Regions from separate parts of the Methylobacterium sp. 13MFTsu3.1M2 genome, predicted to be linked through region 1. Evidence: riboswitches for the same ligand, from Rfam matches in the RefSeq annotation. Region 1 holds a riboswitch; each other region holds the start of a gene.
What was found. Region 1 has a riboswitch for cobalamin ahead of BM314_RS15320 (CbtB domain-containing protein). Riboswitches for the same ligand answer to the same signal wherever they lie in the genome.

Region 1 (3,242 bases):
CCGCGGGTCGATGGCGCCGTTCTCGGTCTCGACCACCTTCACGGCGCGAGGGAGGTGCCCCTCCACCTCGGCACGGACCCGCGCCCGGGTCGCGGCGTCGATCAGGTCGGCCTTGTTGACGACCACGAGGTCGGCGCAGAGGAGCTGGTCCTCGAACACCTCCTCCAGGGGGTTGTCGTGGTCGACCGACTGGTCGGCGGCCCGCTGGGCCGCCAGAGCCTCCGGATCCTCCGCGAAGGCGCCCGAGGCCACCGCCGGGCCGTCGACCACCGCGACCACGCCGTCGACGGTCACCCGCGAGCGGATCGCCGGCCACTGGAACGCCTGGACCAGCGGCTTCGGCAGGGCGAGGCCCGAGGTCTCGATCAGGATGTGCTCCGGCGGCTCGGCGCGGCCGAGAAGGGTCTCCAGCGCCGGCACGAAATCGTCCGCGACCGTGCAGCAGATGCAGCCGTTCGGCAGCTCGACGATGGCGTCCTCGGTGCAGCCCTCGACGCCGCAGGCCGCCAGGAAGGACTTGTCGAAGCCGATATCACCGAACTCGTTCACCAGGATCGCGAGGCGGCGCCCCTTGGCGTTCTCGACCACGTGGCGGACGAGGGTCGTCTTGCCGGCCCCGAGGAAGCCGGTGATGATGGTGCAGGGGATCTTGTTCACGAGGGTCATTCCGCGGGCTCCAGGGTGCCGGCGGGGACCGGGCGGGGTTCTGGGAAAGGGGGAATGCGGGCGATCACGCCCTTGCGGAACGCCTCCGGACGCTCGCGCCAGGGCACGATGCCGTCCGGGGTCGCCGCGTAGGCCGCGAGCCCGCCGAGGATGATCTCGGCCGAGGCGGCGGGATCCATGTCGCCGTAGACGTAGGTCCAGCGGTCGGCCGCGGCGACCGCCACGGTGCAGGGCCGCTTGCAGACCGACAGGCACTCCACCGCCTCGACCCGCAGGTCCGGCGTGGCGCCGCTCCGCGCCCGGAGCGCCTCCAGCAGGCGGGCCCCGGCGCGGGGCCCGTCGGGGTCGTCGTCCGGCCGGCGGCAGGTGGTGCAGACGTAGAGAACGGTCTCAGGCACGGGCCGCTCCCCGATCCGCGCCGCGGGCGAAGGCCTGCCACGCCCAGCCGAGCCCCAGCCCGATCAGGATCCAGAACACGAAGCTGATGGCGAGCGACCGCGCGGCGAATTGCGCGGCGAGCGCCGCCGGAAGTTCGGACGCGGCCTCGGGCGCCTGCGGGGCGCCGACGACGTGCGGGGCGATGATCAGGACGAGCCCCCCGAGGATCGTGATCAGCGCGCGGCGAATCGTGATCAGGTAGAGCCCCATGCCGGTCGCCGCGGCGGTCATCACCCACCACGCCTGCCGCGTCGCGAGCGGGGCCGCCGCGCTGCCGGGCAGTTCCGGCGGCAGGCCGAGACCCGGCGCGAGGGCGACGCTGGCGAAGGCGGCCACCGCGAAGGCGAGGCCGACCTGCGGCGTGGGTTCGCGGCCGCAGGCGAGCATCACCGCGCCGAGCAGCAGCGCGTAGCCCACGCCACCCACGAGGGTCGCGAGCCCGGTGAAGGCCATCCGCGGCAGGCCGGGCGCGGGCTGCCATTCCGGCGCGGCGTCGGGCGCGGCATGGTCGTGCCCGGCATGGGCCAGCACGATCGGGAACGCCTTGATCGGGAGCGCCTTGGCAGCCCGGTTCGGCGCCTCCTGCTGCTCGTAGCGCTCGGCCGCGACGATCAGCGGCGAGGTCAGCGTGAGTTCGAGGCCCGTCACGATGGCAGCCGCGAAGAAGCCGGCGGCGAGGGCCGCCGACAGGAGCCGGATGATCATCCCTGGTCCGGGAACGTCAGTGGCAGGGGAAGTTCTGGGTGTGGCGGAAGTCGTGCGCCGCGTTGTGGAGCGCGATCGCCGGCGAGAAGCCCGCCATGAATAGCAGGCCGAGGCCCAGCACGGCCGCGAGCGCGACGGCGATCGGGCGCTCCGACGCGCGGGTGCCGGCGGCGATGGGGGCGAGGGTTTGCGTCGTCATCAGAAGCGTCTCCAGCCGCCCCACCGGCGGCATTGCGGGATCCTGTCGCGACGGCAGGTCTCCTGGCTCGCGGCTCGGCGCGCCCACCGCCTTCCCGGATCGCTCCGGTGGCGCTTGGCGGGCGCTCGCCGCTCACAGTTGCGGGGGCAGCCGCGGAATCGGGGCTTCAAACCCCTCACCGCATTCCCTTTTCACCCCGTCTCCGGGGCACCGTCGCCCGGCCGTTGTAGACGCATGACCGCCAGGACACAACGGAGCGGCGCCGGATCGCGGCCGTTTCCCGCGCCCGCCCCGCGATCGGGGTGGGCTTGACGGCCGCGCCCCGGAGCGGGCACCGCCGCACCCGATACCCGCCCGGCCCCGGCGCGGGCGCTGAACTCCCGGAGACCCGATGGCCCCGACAGACGATCCGACCCCGGTTCTCGTCGATCTCGCGGCCGGCCGTAAGCCGCGGATCGTCTCCGATGCGGGCACGGGAACGACGTGGCTCGAGGTCGACCTCGGCGGCCGCTTCCCGATCCATTCCGTCGCCCTGCGGCCGGGGGAGGGGGCGGTTCCCGCCGAGCCTGGCGACGTCGCGGTGGCGGTCTCGCAGGACGGCGTGACGTGGGCCGAGCCGGACCTCGCTGGCTGGACCGCGACCCCGGACGCCCTCGTCGCCGCGATCGTCCCCGACGAGCGGGCCTGGGCGCGCGCGGTCCGGATCGCCGCGCCCGAACCGGCCCGGATCGCCGGCATCGGCATCCGCGCCGACGAGGCCGCGATCGACCTGATCGCGCTGCGGGCGATGCTCGGCCTCGACGTGACGCTCCTGAACGAGACGCCCGGCGCCAACGTCTACGTCACCTACGCGCTCCAGTCGGCGCCCGACCGCGCCAGCCACGCCCTGGTCGGCCTGTCGCTGTTCGAGAACGGCGCCTTCGGCAACTGCCTCGTCCAGTACATCATCGCGGTGACGATCGCGAAGGCGCTCAACCTGAAATACATCAAGGTGCCCAAGGTCGACCGCAGCAAGGTGATCTTCCTGACCGAGCGGCTGACCTGCGACGGCCTCACCTTCATCCCGCCGGACGAGCCGCTGCCGGCGGACGGCTACTTCCTGTCGGGCCTGTATTTCGACCCGACGCAGTTCGAGCGCGTGACCGCGCTGCGGGGGCCGACGGATTCGCGCGTGATCGTGCAGAGCGTGATCCGGCCGCTGTTCAACGGCCTGCCGAAGAGCTTCCCGGTGAAG
Region 2 (3,242 bases), on a different contig from region 1:
AGCGCATCAGCCGAGTTCATGACGCGTACGCCAGTGCAACTCGCGTTCGACTTGCTCCCGAATGTCAGGGCGAAGCGCACCGCAGGCCATTTTTCGTTGCAGGCTTTCGTTGGTGTGCCCGGCAAAAGGGCGCTCGTTCGACCATCGTTGACGGACCGCGTCCAAGGCAGAATTCGTCGGCATCATCTGGTGCGAGCAAGGGGAGCCTCGGTGGCGACCTTTTGAAGGCCCCTTCCATTGTCGGCAAGTCGCGCCTGTGGCTGAGGGACGATGATGCGGTCATCTGAAGCGAAGTGATGGTCGGTACCATTCGCAATCGAGAAGCGAGGCCTCGCTCGATTAGAAGCAGGGTCGCGCTGCTTTACCTCGTCCTGATCGCGGCCAACGTCGCCGCCTGGTCCTGGGCCTACAGCCTGTTCGCAGGCCAGCCGGCCCTGCTCTCGACCGCGTTGCTGGCCTACGTCTTCGGGCTGCGCCACGCGGTCGATCCCGACCACATCGCCGCCATCGACAACGTCACGCGCAAGCTGATGCAGGCGGGCCAGCGGCCGGTCTCGGTCGGCTTCTGGTTCGCCCTCGGCCATTCCACCGTCGTGGTGGTGGCCGCGGCTGCGGTGGCGCTGGCCGCCACCAGCCTGATCACGGCCTCGGAAGGCTACCGGGAGCTAGGCGGCCTGATCGGCACAGGCGTTTCGGCCGCCTTCCTGATCCTCATCGGCCTCGTCAATCTCGTCGTCCTCGCGGGGGTCTGGCGCGCGTTCCGGCAGGTGCGGCGCACCGGCCGCTACGTCGAGGCCGACCTCGACATGCTGCTCGCCAACCAGGGCGTGCTCGCCCGGATACTGCGGCCGCTCTTCCGCCTCGTGACGCGCTCCTGGCACATGTACCCGCTGGGCCTGCTCTTCGCGCTCGGCTTCGACACCGCCACGGAGGTGAGCCTGTTCGGACTCTCGGCCGCCCAGGCGAGCCAGGGTATGGATCTCTGGACGATCCTTGTCTTCCCGGCGCTGTTCACCGCTGGGATGACGTTGGTCGACGCGACCGACGGCGTGCTGATGCTCGGCGCCTACAGCTGGGCCTATGTCCAGCCCATGCGCAAGCTGTTCTACAACCTCACCATCACCCTCGTGTCGGTGGCTGTCGCGCTGGTGGTCGGCACGCTGGAGGCGCTGAACCTCCTGGCGGACAAGCTCAACCTCCAGGGCTGGTTCTGGCAACGGGTAGCCGCGATCAACGACCATTTCGGTGTGCTTGGCTTCGGCATCGTCGGCCTGTTCGCGGCGGCTTGGCTCCTGTCGTTCCTCGTCTACCGCCTCGGTGGGTTCGACCGTATCGACGTAAGACCTGCAGATGCTCCCTGACCACCCACGGGCACCTGTCAGGACAACGACCGACCCGTCCAGGATGCCACACATCTGAACAACGTGTTTCCGCGCGTTGACGAATAGATACATCGCATCCTAGCTTGAGCATGACGGTTCCCCTCGGGGATCAAAAGGGAACGCGGTGAGGCCACGCCCGTGAGGGCTCGGCCGATGCCGCGGCTGCCCCCGCAACTGTAAGCGGCGAGTCCTTCATCACGACGTCACTGGGCGGCCTCGCCCGGGAAGACGATGAGAGGGCGACGACCCGCGAGCCAGGAGACCTGCCGTCAGCCGTGGTCACACGCGGAGCTTGCCGGGCGGGGTGTCCTGGGAGGTGTCGCGGCGCCGTGGTTCCCTTGAGGAAGCGGCCGCCGAGGCCTCGTTCGCGGTGACGTGCCACAGCCGTCCCCCGAGGCCGTCCCGTGTCCTGTTCCGTCTCCTCCGCGCTCCGGCGCACGCTGGCGCTGTCCTGCGCCGCGTCCGCGCTGCTCGTGTCCGTTCCCGCCTTCGCGCAGCAGGTCGCTGCGCCGTTCGCCGATGCCCAGGGAGGCGCACAGGCCGCGGTCTCCCTGTCCGAGATCTCGGTCTCGGCCACCGGCGTGCCGACGCCGATTGCCAACACGGGATCGAGTGTCACCGTGCTCACCGACCGCCTGCTTCAGGAGCAGCAGCGCCGGACGGTGCCGGATGCCCTCCAGCAGGTGCCCGGCCTCAACGTCGTGCAGACCGGCGGCGCGGGCGGTCAGACCTCGGTGTTCATCCGCGGCACCAACTCGAACCACGTGAAGGTCCAGATCGACGGCATCGACGTCAACGACCCCTCTACCCCGAACCGTGCCTTCGACTTCAGCCAGTTGCAGACCTACGACCTCTCGCGGATCGAGGTGCTCCGCGGGCCCCAGAGCGGCCTCTACGGAGCCGACGCCATCGGCGGCGTGGTCTCCGTCGTGACCAAGCGCGGCGAGGGTCCGGCCCGGGCGACGGCGACCGTCGAGGGCGGCTCGTTCGGCACGTTCAACCAGTTCGGCAACATCTCGGGTTCGGAGGGGATCTTCGACTACTCGGTGTCGGTCGGCCACATCCGGCAATCCGCCGTCCAGGTCACCCCGTTCGAGCTGCTGCCCCGCGGCGTGCCGCTGCGGACCGCTTTCACCGACATCAAGACGGTCTCGACCAAGCTTGGGGCGCAACTCACCGACGAGTTCCGGCTCAACTACGTCCTTCGCTTCTCCGACAGCGCCTATCTCGACCAGGCCGACGGAGGCTTCCCGTACGTGCCGCTGCCGTACCGAAACCTCAACGACCAGCAGCAGCTGATCATGAGGGGCGAGGCCGAGTGGACGCCGGTGCCGGGCTTCCACAACGTCCTCGGGGCGAATTATTCGAAGTTTGATCGCCTGTTCGCCGGCCCGCTGGATCCCCTCGCGGCGCCGACGCCGACGACCTACCTCGGCGAGCGGACCCGGTTCGACTACCGCGGTGACTGGCAGGTCTCTCCCGGCAACCTCGTCCTTTTCGGGGCCCAGCGCGAGGACGAGCGCTTCGAGACGACCGGCATCGACCGGTCCAACGGCAACACCGCCGGCTTCGCCGAGTTTCAGACCACCCCCTTCGCGGGTGCCTCGCTTGTCGCCAACATCCGCCACGACGCGAACGATCAGTTCGGCGGCGCGAGCACCTACCGGGTGGCGCCGAGCTATATCGTGCCCGGCACCGGGACCCGCCTGAAGGGCAGCGTCGGCACCGGTTTCAAGCCGCCGACCCTAAGCCAGCTCTACCAGGACTACCCGGGCTTCCGCTTCTTCGGGAACCCGAACCTGCGGCCGGAGGAGAGCTTCGGCTTCGACGGGGGCTTCGAACAGCCGCTGTTCGACGGGT
Region 3 (3,242 bases), on a different contig from region 1:
GCGCGCTCGGCGGCGTCGCGGGCGCTGGTGCGCGGGCCCGTGCGGGCGCGGCCGTCGGCCTGGGCCTTGCCGCCCCTGAACTTGCTGGCGCTGGACTTGCCGGCCTGAGGCTTGCGCCCCGTCGGCCCGCCGCTTCTGGGAGGTCGTATCGTCATGCTTCCGCCGGCACCCGTCTCCGCGTCGGACGGAGCGTCCGGGCGCATGGGCCGCGGCGTCGCGGACGTCCGGACCGATGGGATTGCCCGGCTGTAGCATCGCCCGCGCCGAGCGGCAAAGGCGGTGGGCCGGCCCGGTCCGTCAGGGCTCCGCGCGCCACGCGTCGCGGAGGCGGGCCTTCAGGCCGGCGGGGAAGAGGTCGGGACCGCCCGGCACGTCGAGCCCGTCCAGATCGCACCACCGCGCCACGCAGGCGGTGCCGGAATCCTCGTGGAACACGAATCGCTCCTGCCCGTCGAACCGCCCCGGCGGCAGGGCGACGGGGAACAGGAACAGCACCTCGTGCCCGACCTGCCCCTCGTGCGTGAAGATGTTCTCCATGACGCGGGGGCCGCCGAGCACCGAGACGGTGACGCCGAGCTCCTCTCGGAACTCCCGGATCAGGGCGTCCTCGACCCGCTCGCCGAACGCGACGCTGCCGCCGAGCGGCCGGACGCCTTTCAGCCGCCCGTCATCCGCGCGGACCTCGGCCACGAGCAGGCTGTTGCCGCGCCGGGGCAGACCCAGTGCCTTCACGCGTATCTCCGCAGGGGGCCGCCAGACCGTCATCCCGCAGGGGCTAGCCCGTCGTCGGCGAGGCCGCAACGGACCGGCGCACAGCGCGCCGATCCACGGCAACAACCGGACACACGGTTGACGCCCGCCCCCGCTACGGCCAAGCTGTGTTCGACGGTTCCCCTCGGGGATCAAAAGGGAACGCGGTGAGGGGTTCGCCCCGAAGCCGCGGCTGCCCCCGCAACTGTAAGCGGCGAGCCCTTCACCACCACGTCACTGGGTCACCCCGGGAAGACGGTGCGAGGGCGGCGACCCGCGAGCCAGGAGACCTGCCGTCAGCCGTGGTCACACGCGAAACGCGCCGGGCGGGGTGTCCTGGCGGGTGTCGAGGCGCCGCCAGTCCCGAGGGGAGGCGGCCGCCGAGGCCTCGTTCGCGGTGACGTGCCACAGCAAGCGCGCCCGCGACGCCGTTCCCCATGCCCGTTTCCGCTGTCCCGACTCCCTTGAGCCCTGTGGCAGGACGCCGTCGCGCGCCCGCACGGGCAGAGGCTACCGGACAGCGGGCGCATTGTAATGTTATTACAATGCTTGTAGGACGCGGGGGCCGGCGCGCGCCGTGCACGGACCACTTTCCCCATGTCTCCATCGACCCATCGCTCCCGCCCCGGCGGGCGGGCCCCCCTCTGCGGCGTTCTCCTCGCGCTCCTCGCCAGTCCGGCCGCCGCACAGGAGGCGGTCACGCTGGATGAGCTGTCGGTCGCGGGCGCGGGCGGCGACCCGGGCCGCCTCCCGCCGAACGGGCTCAACCTGCGCACGCCCGACCGGACCGCGAGCCGCCTCGGCCTGACGCCGCTGGAGACGCCGGCCAGCCTCGACATCGTGTCGGGCGAGACCGCGCGGCTGCGCGGCCAGGACACGATCGCCGAGGCCGTGACTCAGGACGCGACCGGCATCACCACCATCGCGGCGCCCGGCAACGGCAACGGCGCGTTCACGTCCCGCGGCTTCGCCGGCCCGAACTCGATCCAGCAGCTATACGACGGCACGCGCTTCTACGTCGGCGCCAACACCGTGACCTTCCCGTTCGACACGTGGAACGTCGAGCGGATCGAGGTGCTGCGCGGGCCGTCCTCGGTGCTCTACGGCGACGGCGCCATCGGCGGCGTCATCAACGTGGTGCCCAAGAAGCCGGTCTTCGTGCCGATCAACGCCGCCCGCGCGGTCATCGGCACCGACGGTGTCGCGCGGCTCGCCCTCGATTCCGGTGGCCCGCTGGGGCAGGCGGAGTACGGCGACACCTTCGCGTACCGCCTCAACGTCAGCGGCAATCGCGCCGACGGCTGGATGCGGCCGGAGGGCGATTTCCGCAACCTCGCGGTCTCCGCCGCCCTGCTGTTCCGGCCGAGCGCCGACCTCGCCTTCACCCTGAGCCACGATCTCGGCTACCAGGAGCCCGCCCGCTACTGGGGCACCCCGCTGGTCGAGGGACGGATCCCGGATCTCATCCGGTTCAACAACTACAACGTCCGCGACGCGAAGATCACCTGGGCCGACAACTGGACCCAGCTCAAGACCGAGTGGTCCCCCTCGGCCGACATCACGATCCGCAACACCGCCTACCGGCTGACCAGCCGGCGCCACTGGCTCGACGTCGAGCAGTACAGCTACAACCGCGGCACCGGGCTCGTGGACCGGGGCGACTACCTGGAGATCTACCACAGCCAGGAGCAGGTCGGAGACCGCCTCGACGCGACGTTCCGGGGCAGCCTGTTCGGGCTGCCGAACCAGTTCGTGGCCGGCTTCGACGTGAATCACATCGACTTCCGTCACACCAATAACTTCTACTTCGACCAGACGACGAGCGTGCCGCTCACCGGCTACGATCCGGGCCTGTTCCCGCAGAACGGCCGGGCGCGCCCGGCCTACGCGACGCAGACGAGCCAGGCCTCGGTCTTCGCCGAGGACCGGGTGATCCTGTCGGACAAGCTGTCGTTCCTCACGGGCGTGCGCCTCGACGTGCCGACGCTGAACCGCGAGGACCTGCAGACGGGATCGCGGTTCGAGAAGACCTATCGGGCGCTCGGCTACCGGTTCGGCCTCGTCTACAACCCGACGCCGGACAGCGCGCTCTACGCCCAGTACAGCTTCGCCACCGACCCGGTGAACAGCCTGATCACGCTGTCGCAGTCGCTGGCGGGCTTCAAGCTCGCGACCGGCGATCAGGTCGAGATCGGCGCCAAGGGGCTGGCCTTCGACGGCGCCCTCGAATGGACCGTCGCGGGCTACCGGATCGTCAAGGACAACCTGATCTCGGCGATCCCCGGCCAGCCGACGCTGTCCACGCAGGTGGGGAGCCAGTCCTCGCAGGGCTTCGAGCTGGCGCTCGGCTGGCGCTTCGCGCCGGGCTGGCGGCTCGACGGCAACCTCGCGCTCCTCCACGCGCAGTACGACCGGTTCGACCAGACGGTGAACGGCGCCACCGTCTCGTATGCCGGCAACCAGCCGATCGACGTGCCCGAGCGCGTGGCCAA

Region 2: another riboswitch for cobalamin. It lies ahead of BM314_RS08365 (TonB-dependent receptor plug domain-containing protein); the one in region 1 lies ahead of BM314_RS15320 (CbtB domain-containing protein).
Region 3: another riboswitch for cobalamin. It lies ahead of BM314_RS18635 (TonB-dependent receptor); the one in region 1 lies ahead of BM314_RS15320 (CbtB domain-containing protein).

Annotation. Positions count from the first base shown of each region.
Region 1 covers NZ_FOMM01000014.1:101,440-104,681, reverse strand. Annotated here, with positions in the region: gene cobW (cobalamin biosynthesis protein CobW) at 1-666, opposite strand, end outside; gene BM314_RS15330 (DUF1636 domain-containing protein) at 663-1,064, opposite strand; gene BM314_RS15325 (CbtA family protein) at 1,057-1,809, opposite strand; gene BM314_RS15320 (CbtB domain-containing protein) at 1,826-2,008, opposite strand; cobalamin riboswitch at 2,043-2,238, opposite strand; gene BM314_RS15315 (discoidin domain-containing protein) at 2,400-3,242, shown strand, end outside.
Region 2 covers NZ_FOMM01000008.1:9,025-12,266, reverse strand. Annotated here, with positions in the region: gene BM314_RS08370 (HoxN/HupN/NixA family nickel/cobalt transporter) at 297-1,361, shown strand; cobalamin riboswitch at 1,459-1,668, shown strand; gene BM314_RS08365 (TonB-dependent receptor plug domain-containing protein) at 1,787-3,242, shown strand, end outside.
Region 3 covers NZ_FOMM01000018.1:55,097-58,338, forward strand. Annotated here, with positions in the region: gene BM314_RS18625 (RluA family pseudouridine synthase) at 1-155, opposite strand, end outside; gene BM314_RS18630 (NUDIX hydrolase) at 298-765, opposite strand; cobalamin riboswitch at 870-1,063, shown strand; gene BM314_RS18635 (TonB-dependent receptor) at 1,348-3,242, shown strand, end outside.